2 regions of the Kineosporia sp. NBRC 101731 genome follow, and region 2 is predicted to be linked to the other one. Evidence: predicted binding sites of a transcription regulator. Region 2 holds the regulator's gene; the other holds the start of a gene.
The links. The regulator HrcA, encoded in region 2, represses chaperone genes, less so after heat shock. The targets are predictions, from matches to a motif close to GNTNGCACTCGGNNNNNCCGAGTGCNANC.
Positions count from the first base shown of each region.

Region 1: QSK05_RS23215 (FmdB family zinc ribbon protein) is a predicted target of HrcA. The motif match lies at 2,039-2,067, and genes of this name have one in related genera.

Region 1 covers NZ_BSTC01000008.1:341,073-346,095, reverse strand. Annotated here, with positions in the region: partial or broken gene QSK05_RS23225 (potassium/proton antiporter) at 1-615, shown strand, start outside; gene ribD (bifunctional diaminohydroxyphosphoribosylaminopyrimidine deaminase/5-amino-6-(5-phosphoribosylamino)uracil reductase RibD) at 725-1,837, opposite strand; gene QSK05_RS23215 (FmdB family zinc ribbon protein) at 2,089-2,439, shown strand; gene QSK05_RS23210 (RcpC/CpaB family pilus assembly protein) at 3,746-4,408, shown strand; gene mscL (large conductance mechanosensitive channel protein MscL) at 4,796-5,023, shown strand, end outside.
Region 2 covers NZ_BSTC01000016.1:54,329-59,351, forward strand. Annotated here, with positions in the region: gene QSK05_RS30895 (DUF4870 domain-containing protein) at 1-926, opposite strand, end outside; gene QSK05_RS30900 (DUF3097 domain-containing protein) at 1,016-1,972, opposite strand; gene hrcA (heat-inducible transcriptional repressor HrcA) at 2,133-3,152, shown strand; gene dnaJ (molecular chaperone DnaJ) at 3,291-4,412, shown strand; gene QSK05_RS30915 (16S rRNA (uracil(1498)-N(3))-methyltransferase) at 4,468-5,023, shown strand, end outside.

The DNA of each region.
Region 1 (5,023 bases), on a different contig from region 2:
CTCGCCTCCCCCGAGCGGCTGCCCGCCCAGGCCGGACCGGCCTTCCTGATCGGGCTGGTGCTGCTGCTCGTCGCCCGGCCGCTGTCGGTGATGGCCTCGGTGTCGTGGTTCGGGGTCTCGCTACGGGAACAGGCCTTCCTTTCCTGGGCCGGTCTGCGCGGAGCCGTCCCGGTCGTGCTGGCCACCGTGCCGGTGGCCCAGGGCGTCGAGAACTCCCGCCAGCTCTTCGACATCGTCTTCTGCCTGGTGCTGATCTTCACCGTGGTCCAGGCCCCGACGCTGCCCTGGGTGGCCAAGCGCCTCGGCCTGTCCGACGTCATGCCCACGGTCGGACTGGAGGTCGAGAGCGTGCCGCTCGGGGCCCAGGGTGCCGACGTGCTGGAGTGCAAGGTCAGCAAAGACTCCCGCCTGCACGGCGTCGAGATCTTCGAGCTGCGCCTGCCGCACGGTGCGAACGTCACCCTCATCCTCCGGGACGGCGAGGCGATCGTCCCCGACCACCGCACCGCCCTGCGCCGGGGCGACGACCTGATCGTGGTCACCCCGGCGGCTGTCCGGGCCGCCACCGAGAACCGGCTCAAGGCCGTCAGCGCGGGCGGCAAGCTCTCCGGCTGGCACGACAAGGATCAGCCGGACGGGGCCCGGCGCACCGTCCCGGCCGCTCCCCCGTCCAGGGCCCTGGTCACCCGGCCCCGTCCCGGTTTCCCGCCGGAAGCACCGGGCGTCAGTGGGGGGCCGGGCGCACCTGGTGTTCCGGGCGTGCCCTGGGGCGGGCGAGCACTCGTACGTCGCCTCCGACCTGGCGCACGTCGACAAGATCAAGACGCCAGACGTCGGCGATCGTCGTGATGCCGGCGTCGATCAGGGCATTCGGGCCGGCGCCGAGCAGCGACGGGGCCAGGTAGGCGATCACCCGGTCGACGAGGCCCGCCTCGACCATCGCACCGGCCAGACGCGGCCCTCCCTCCAGCAGCACGTGCCGGCGTTCCCTGGCGTACAGCTGGTGCATCAGGGCGGGGAGGTCGAGGGCATCGGTCCCCTGGCTCCCGGCAACCACCCCCACCTCGTCGCCCGTCGCGATCCAGGTGGGTGCGTCGTCCCCCCGGATCTTCGCGTTCTGCGGGGTACGGCCCCGGGTGTCCGCGACCACCCGCAGCGGCTGCCGGGCCCGGGGTCGGCCGTCCGCGTCGCGCACGGTCAGCAGCGGGTCGTCGGCCAGCACCGTGCCCACACCGACCAGCATGGTGTCCACCTGCGCCCGTAGCCGGTGCACGTCCCCGCGAGCCTCGACGCTGGTGATCCACTGACTCGTCCCGTCCTGCGCGGCCACCCGTCCGTCCAGCGTGGCGGCGAACTTCCAGGTGACGAACGGACGTTGCCGGCGCACGGCGGTCAGCCAGACCTCGTTCCCCTCGCCCGGTTCCAGGCCCTGTTCGGCCTCCTGGGTGAGAACTCCGATCTCGACGTCCACCCCCGCCTCCCGCAGCCGGCCGGCTCCTCCCGAGGCCGCGTCGGAGGGATCCGGCACCGCGATCACCACCCGGCTGACCCCGGCCGTGATCAGGGCCTCCGAGCACGGCCCGGTGCGGCCGGTGTGGTTGCAGGGCTCCAGCGTGACGACCGCGGTCGTCCCTCGGGCCCGCTCCCCGGCCGCCCGCAGGGCCATCACCTCGGCATGCGGCCCCCCTGCGTGTTCATGCCAGCCCTCGCCCACCACGGTGCCGTCCGGCCCCAGCAGCACGCACCCCACCACCGGGTTGGGCAGTACCGTCGCCAGTCCCCGGGCCGCCAGCCCGATCGCCTGACGCATCGCCTCGATCTCGGCGTCGCTCGCCATTGCAGTCACGTCTCCTCGGTCTGGGGCGTTGACGAACCCCCTGGTCCCCCGGTTCGAATCGGTCCCTTTACCGGTCGTGCTGTAGTCGTGCCTGTCGCGGGAATGGCCGTCCCCCCGGTCCCGTTCCACAGCCGCCAGGATGATTCTCGCTGATCACCGGGCAGCCATCCGTCGGGGCGACACCCGCTGGTGCATTATGCTGTTGGCACTCAACGGCAGAGAGTGCCAGCCCAGGCTTACAGGAGGACGACGTGCCCACGTACGTCTATGCGTGCACCGAGTGCAACCACGGCTTCGAGGCGCAGCAGGCGTTCAGCGACGACGCTCTGACCGTGTGCCCCGAGTGCGGTGGCAAGCTCCGCAAGGTCTTCAACTCGGTGGGCATCGTGTTCAAGGGCTCGGGCTTCTACCGCAATGACTCGCGCGGCTCGAACACCAGCACCACCACGCCGGCGGCCTCGTCGACCAGCTCGGACTCGTCCGGCTCCTCGTCATCGTCGTCGACCTCGTCCGACAGCAAGTCGACGAGCTCCACCTCGTCCGACTCCAAGTCGTCGAGCAGCAAGTCCACCACCTCGACCTCCAGCGGTAGCGCAGCCTGAGCTGATCCGCCGTCATCACCCCGCAGCCCTTCCGGGCGCGGGGTGATCGGCGTTTTGCACAGAGTTCCCGATCTCACCGCCAGCACTGGCAATATGACCTTCCGTGACGGACGTGTACATGTATGCCGACGAGGCCGGAAATCTGGACATGTCGTCCGGCCCGGGCAGCAGTCGTTACTTCGGTTTCGGCACAGCCGTCTTTGCGGATGAGCACGGGCATGAGCTCTGGGAAGGACTGCAACTACGGTGCTCCCTGGAGAAACGTGGTGTCCGCCTGCCGACGGGGGTGCACACGAAAGAAGACACCTGGACCACCCGCTCAGAGGTCTTCGACCTCATCAAGGGCCAAGGGCCGCGTTTTGATACGACGTTTCTCCTGAAGAGAAATCCTCACCCCAGCGTGCGCGCACACCCGGTAAAGCTTTACCGGACAGCCTGGTTCATGCACTTCAGACAACTCCCACCACAGGTCAGCGCACCTGGTGACACCCTTTATGTGGTGGTCGGATCCCTCAGACGCACAACAAACGCGAGGCGATACGCCACGCCCGGGAAGACGTTTGCGCGCAGGTCGAGGATCGCGAGATCGTCCCCTGCATCTGGGACGCCCAGACAGCGTGGGGGATGCAGGTCGCCGACTACGGACTCTGGGCCGTCCAACGCATCCTCGAAGGACGCGAGTGCAAAGCCTACGATTCGTGCGTCGAGCCGACACTGCACTCCTGCCTGACCCCCTGGGGCAGGGCATGAAAAAGCCGGCTATCTCAGTTTCCCGAGAAAAGGTCCCCTGGACCTCTTGTCACCGGCACCATCATTCAACCGCGCACCTCGGGGAGCCGCAACCGAAAATATCCCTCCACGGACACCCGCACTGCACCCAGGAGCCACCAGTAGTGCTCCACACCTCCGCACAACAGCTGGTTTGTCCACAGGCGCCGATTCAGCCGGGCGACCGTCTCCGGATCTGCCTAGCGTTGGGGGCATGCCAGATTCCGGATGGGTTCCTGGCCGGGCAGACACGCGGTCTTCCGGCGAGTCAGCACGTCATGCGGTCCGGGACAGCTCGGACCTCCTGAGCGACGGGCAAAGCTGGAGAATCGACGAGTTTGATTCATTGACAACGCACTTGCCGGTAGCCGGTCCCCCTTCTGGCCGGAAAGCACCGGCCGAAAGACCGTTTCGAAGGATCGTCGAGTCAGGGCCTGTCATTCGCTACCGGGCGCTGCGACATCCGCCCCGGCTGGGTAGCGGCCGGGTACGCGTGGCTCGGCTCTGGTTCGCGCGTCACCGGCGTCCGGTCCTGGTCATGCTGATGCTGCTCGCGGTGTGGTTCACGGTGCGGGCGGCCGGGCCGGCGTCACCGACGATGGTCCGCGTCATGGTCGCCACGCATGACCTTTCGGCCGGTCGGCGGCTGTCGTCGGGCGATCTGGAAGTAGCCAGCTGGCCGGCGGAGATGGCGCCGTCCGGCTGCCTCTCCGCCGATCCGGCCGGACAGGTTCTGGCCGTGTCCGTGCGCGAGGGCGAGGTACTGACCGATGTCCGGCTGCTCGGACCGGGACTGCTGCGAGGACTGCCCGCCGGAACTGTTGCTGTACCGGTGCGGCTGACCGATCCGGCGAGCGCCGCCCTGGTCCGGGCCGGGGATCATGTCGATGTCATCGCCGGCCCGGCCTCCACCTGGCCGGCGGCCGAGGCGGGTGGTGAATCCACGTCGAGTCCGGCCACGATTGCGCGTCCGGCGCGGAATGCCTTGGTGTTGGCGGCTTCCGGGCGCACCGGGGTGGCCGGAGGGGGAGCTGGTGGCGGTGTGGGACTTGGCGTGCTCGGTGAGGGCGAGGGGGCGTCCGGGGATTCTGGTGCCGATGCGTTGGCCGGCCTCCTGGTACTGGCGGTCCAGGCCGATGAGGCGGATCGGCTGGCGGGCGCCGTGGCCGGGTCGAGCGTGTCGGTGGTGGTGCTGCCGTGAAGGCAGGGGTGCCGCCGTGAAGGCAGGGGTGCCGCCGCGAAGGCGAGGGTGCCGCCGAGGCGAGGGCTATGCCGCGAAGGCAGTGGCCCTGCGGTGAAGGCGATGGCCCTGCTGCCAAGTGAACGCCTCCGCGAACGACCCTCCTGGCCAGCATCACCAGCCGCCAGCCAGGATCGCGTGCATTCGTTGCGCCCCACCCGCAATGACTGCGCACGATCACCGGCACGGTCGACCAGACCTGACGGTGTGTGACCAGCCGTCGCGCGTCCATCCCGCCTGCGGGCACTGTGTGACGTGGTACCCATGGCTTTGCCGTAGCGCAGGTGCTCGCTGCTCGCACTACTCTCGCCGTGGTCCCACCCCCACCCCCCGGAGGCACGACAGATCATGATCAAGGGCTTCAAAGAGTTCATCATGCGTGGCAACGTCATGGAACTCGCTATTGCGGTGGTGATCGGCACGGCGTTCGGCTCCGTGGTCACGTCCGTCACCAAGGGTGTCATCCAGCCGCTGATCGCCTCGGTCGGCTCGGCGAAGGTCGGCGGCCTGAACTTCGAGATCCGCCCCAAGGTCGATGACAACGCCACGCTGGTGGACCTGAACGGTGTGCTGACC
Region 2 (5,023 bases):
CCACCCAGGTGCGCGGCGGCCGCCCACTGGTTGATCTCCTTCGGGGAGAGCGGCCCGCCCTGCTGGTGCGGCGGCGGGGTGTTGCAGCCGCCCGGGTTCTGGCCGGTGTTCCACGGGGGCTGGTTCGGGGGTGCGCCGTACTGGCCCGGCTGGTTGTACTGGCCCGGTTGGCTGTACTGGCCCGGCTGGGAAGCGTTCTGGGTGTAGTGGCCCTGGCCGTACTGACCCTGCTGGCCCTGGCCGTACTGCGCCTGCCCGTACTGCGGGGCGCTGTACCCCGGTTGTCCGTACTGCCCCTGCTGCCCGTACTGCGGGGCCTGGCCGGGCTGGTTGTACTGACCGGGCTGCCCGTACTGCGGTGGCTGTTCGGAGGTGCCGGGCTGGTTGTACTGACCGGGCTGGCCATAGTGGCCTGGCTGCCCGTAGTTTCCCTGCCCGTACTGTGGCCCCTGGCGCCACGACGGCCCACTCGGCTGCGCCTGCTGTCCGTGCTCAGGTGCCGGGGACGGCTCGTCGCCCTGGTTCCCGGCCTGCTGTCCCGCGTGGTCCTGGCCCATCCGGCCCATCTGTCCTGACTGGCTCGATCCTGAGCCCTCGGTCTGATCCTGGTGTGGCGCCTGACCCGCCTGACCCGCCGTTGCTGCCGGACCGGACACGCCCACCCCACCGAGTCCGCCGAGCCCACCGAGCCCGCTGAACTGAGCCGGCTCACCCTGGTTCTGCGGCCCGGTGTCGAGCGGCTGCCCCGGGATGATCGGCGTGTACTCGATCGGCCGACCGTAACCCGGTGCGCCGTACCCGGGCGGCGGAGGGGGCGGTGCCGGTACGGCGCCACCCGGCCCCGGCGTGCCGTAGACCGGACCCGTCTGCGCACGGTCGGCGGCGGCCGGATCCCGATCCGGGCCGGGCTCCTGGTGCGTACTCACGTTCTGGTTCTGACCGGGTTGCGCAGGCTGGTGTTCCTGGGTCATGGCAAGCCCCCTTCCTCTCCCACGGTAGAACGCGCGAGTCGTGCTCAGCGATCCTCGCCGTCACCCGTGACGAAATCGATGAGTTCCTCGACCCGGCCGAGCAGGGCGGGCTCCAGGTCGGCGTAACTGGTCACCGAGGCGAGAATGCGCTGCCAGCCCTCCGCGACGTCGGCCTGTTCGTGGTGCGGCCAGCCCAGCGCCTCCAGCACGCCCTCCTTCCACGGCAGGCCACGGGGGATCACCGGCCAGGCGTCGATGCCGAGCCGGCGCGGGCGCACGGCCTGCCAGACGTCCACGTACGGGTGCCCGACCACGAGCACGTTCTCGCGGGCGCCGGAGACCCGGGCCGCCGCGGCCGCCTCGTGCCACTCCTTGCTGCCCGCCACCAGGTGGTCGACCAGGATGCCGAGCCGGCGGCCGGGCCCCGGGCCGAAGTCCGCGACCGCGTCGGCCAGGTCGTCGACGCCATGCAACGGCACCACCACGACGCCCTCGACGCGCAGGTCGTGACCCCAGATCTTCTCGACCAGCTCGGCGTCGTGCTTGCCCTCGACCAGGATGCGTGAGGCCCGCGCCACCCGGGCGCGGTGATCACGCACCGCGACCGATCCGGACGCGCTGCGCAGGTTCACCGGCTTCACTGACTTCACCGACTTCACTGACATGGCCGCAGACGCTATGGTCCCGGGCGGCACGAGCTTCACGGCCACACCGTCCACCCAGAAGCCGGGGCCGAGGGGGAACGAGCGGGTGCGCCCCTTACGATCCTCCAGCACCACCACGTGCATGCCGCCGCTCTTCTCGGTGCGCACCACGGCACCGACCCAGCCGGTCTCGACGTCTTCGACGACCAGTCCGAGGTCGGCCGGCTGCTCACGCAACGGCGGCTTCTTGCGGGCGGCGGAGATCGCGTCCGCCCCGTAGCGGTCACCGGGACGAACCGCCCGGCCAACACCGGGAGATGCACTCGTGGCCTGGGGACCGCGCGCAGAACCGGGCATCCTGGGCAGACTGGGAACCATGGCGGGACGGTAACCAGGAGGCGCCAGGAGACCTAGCCGACCCGCCGTGGACACACAGGGGTGCCGCCGGGGTCGTAAACTGGCACTCCCGCGGTGTGAGTGCCAGGGTGATGAGCCGAATGACTGGGAGGTGGGTGGCATGAGCGAGGAACGGAAGCTCGCTGTGCTGCGCGCCATCGTCGAGGACTACGTCGAGACGCGGGAGCCGGTGGGGTCGCGCGCGCTGGTCGAGCGTCACTCACTCGGTGTCTCCCCGGCGACCATCCGTAACGACATGGCCGCGCTCGAGGACGAGGGCTACATCGCCCAGCCCCACACCAGCGCCGGCCGGGTGCCCACGGACAAGGGCTACCGGATGTTCGTCGATCGGCTGAGCGGTGTGAAGCCACTCTCCACGGCCGAGAAGCGGGCCATCCAGACGCTGCTCGACGGCGCGGTCGACCTGGACGACGTGGTGGGCCGCACGGTGCGCCTGCTCGCCCAGCTGACCCGGCAGGTCGCCGTCGTGCAGTACCCGTCGCTGAGCCGTTCCACGGTGCGGCACGTGGAGCTGGTGGCGCTCGAGGGAACCCGGCTGCTGGTCATCCTGATCACCAACACCGGTCGCGTCGAGCAGCGCATCGTGCCGGTGGTGGGCGAGATCTCCGAGCAGACGCTGGCCGGTCTGCGGACCCGGCTCAACCTGGCCGTGGCCGGGCGTCGTCTCACCGACGTCAGCGCGGTGGTGGCCGATCTGCCCGAGCAGTTCGGGCCGGACGACCGCACACTGGTGCGTGCGGTGATCGTCGCGCTCGAGGACTCGCTCGACATCGAGCGCGAGGAACGCATCGTGCTGGCCGGTACGGCCAACCTGGCTCGTTCCGGGCCGGACTTCGTCCAGCACATCGGCCCCGTGCTCGAGGCCATCGAGGAGCACGTGGTGCTGCTGAAGCTCCTCACCGAGATGGGCGACGGCGCCGGTGGCGTCGGTGTGCTGATCGGACGCGAGACCGCACACATCGGTCTTCAGGAAGCTTCGGTGGTGTCCAGCGGTTACGCCTCTCAGGGAGAGGTCGTCGCCCGCCTGGGCGTGCTCGGCCCGACCCGCATGGACTATCCGAACACCATGGCCGCGGTGCGTGCCGTGGCGCGGTACGTGTCCCGGATCCTGGCATCGTGACTACCGTCGGGACGAACGGGGCGGGGCCCGAACCCTGAACCGGTCTGAACCGGGGCCGGGCCCACCCGTCCGGCCACGTACTATGCGGCACCGCCTTTCACTCTTTCATTGCACCGATCTGGAGAGAACATCACCGCCGTGAGCGATTACTACGAGGTGCTCGGGGTTTCCCGGACGGCCAGCCCCGAGGAGATCAAGAAGGCGTACCGGAAGCTGGCCCGTCAGCTGCACCCGGACGTCAACCCGAGCGAGGAGGCCTCCGAGCGGTTCAAGGAGGTCGGCCGCGCCTACGAGGTTCTCTCCAGCCCGGAGAAGCGACAGGCCTACGACACCGGCGGTGACCCCAACGGGGCGGCCGGTTTCGGGGCGGGCTTCGGCTTCACCGACATCTTCGAGACCTTCTTCGGCGGCGGCGCCGGGGGCGGCGCCTCGCGGGGCCCGCTGCCGCGTCAGCGCCGGGGCCAGGATGCCCTGATCCGGATCGAGATCGACCTCTCCGAGGCGGCCTTCGGCGGTCAGCGCGAGCTGCAGCTCGACACCGCCGTGGTCTGCCAGGTCTGCAACGGCAGCTGCTGTCAGCCGGGCACCCAGCCGGAGATCTGCGACATCTGCAAGGGCCGTGGCCAGACCCAGCGGGTGGCGCGTTCCTTCCTCGGCCAGGTGATGACCACCCAGGCCTGCGTCAACTGCCAGGGCTTCGGCACGGTCATCCCCAGCCCGTGCCTGGAGTGCTCCGGCGAGGGCCGGGTGCGCTCGCGCCGCACCCTCACCATCAAGGTGCCCGCCGGGGTCGAGACCGGTACCCGCATCCAGCTCTCCGGCCAGGCCGAGATCGGCCCGGGCGGTGGCCCGGCCGGTGACCTCTACGTCGAGATCGTCGAGCGTCAGCACGCCGTGTTCACCCGGCGTGGCGACGACATCCACTGCACGGTCGAGGTCCCGATGACCGCCGCGGCCCTCGGCACCACGATCGAGCTGGACACCCTGGACGGTCAGGAGAGCTTCGAGATCCGTTCGGGTTCCCAGTCCGGCGAGGCCACCACCATGCGCGGGCTCGGGGTCACCCACCTGCGCGGCGGCGGCCGGGGCGACCTGGTCGTGCACCTGGCGGTGATCACCCCGATCAAGCTGGACGAGCAGCAGGAGGCCCTGCTGCGCGAGTTCGCCAAGCTACGCGGAGAGGACCGGCCCTCGGGCCGGATGACTCCGGTGCACACCAGCGTGTTCTCCAAGCTCCGCGACCGTTTCGCGGGACGCTGACGTTCATGCTTGAGGACGCGGTTCAGCCCCCGGTTCGCGGGGTCGGGAACCACTCGTGACCCTGCCCCGGTTCTTTGCCGCCCCCGGAACCCTGATCGGCGCCGCGCCGTCCACCGACCTCGTCCTCGACGGGGAAGAGGGACGGCACGCCGCCGGGGTGCGCCGGATCCGGTCCGGTGAGCAGGTCGAGATCGCGGACGGCTCGGGGGCGGTCGCGCGGTGCACGGTCACGGCCGCCGGCAAGGGTCACCTCGATCTGCTCGTCGACGAGCTCGACCTGGTTCCCGAACCGGTCCTGCGCTTCGGCCTGGTCCAGGCCCTGGCCAAGGGCGGGCGCGACGAGATGGCCGTCGAGACCGCGACCGAGGTGGGCATCGACCTGGTGCTGCCCTGGCAGGCCCAGCGCAGCGTCTCCCGCTGGGAGGGCCCGAAGATCGAGAAGAACACCCGGCGCTGGGCCACCATCGCGCGGGAGGCCGCCAAGCAGTCGCGGCGGGCGCGGATCCCTCACACCGAGCCGCTGCGGAACACCACCGCCCTCGCGCAACGGCTGGCCGAGGCCGACCTCGCCCTGATCCTCCACGAGGACGCGGTCGATCCCCTGATCGGGG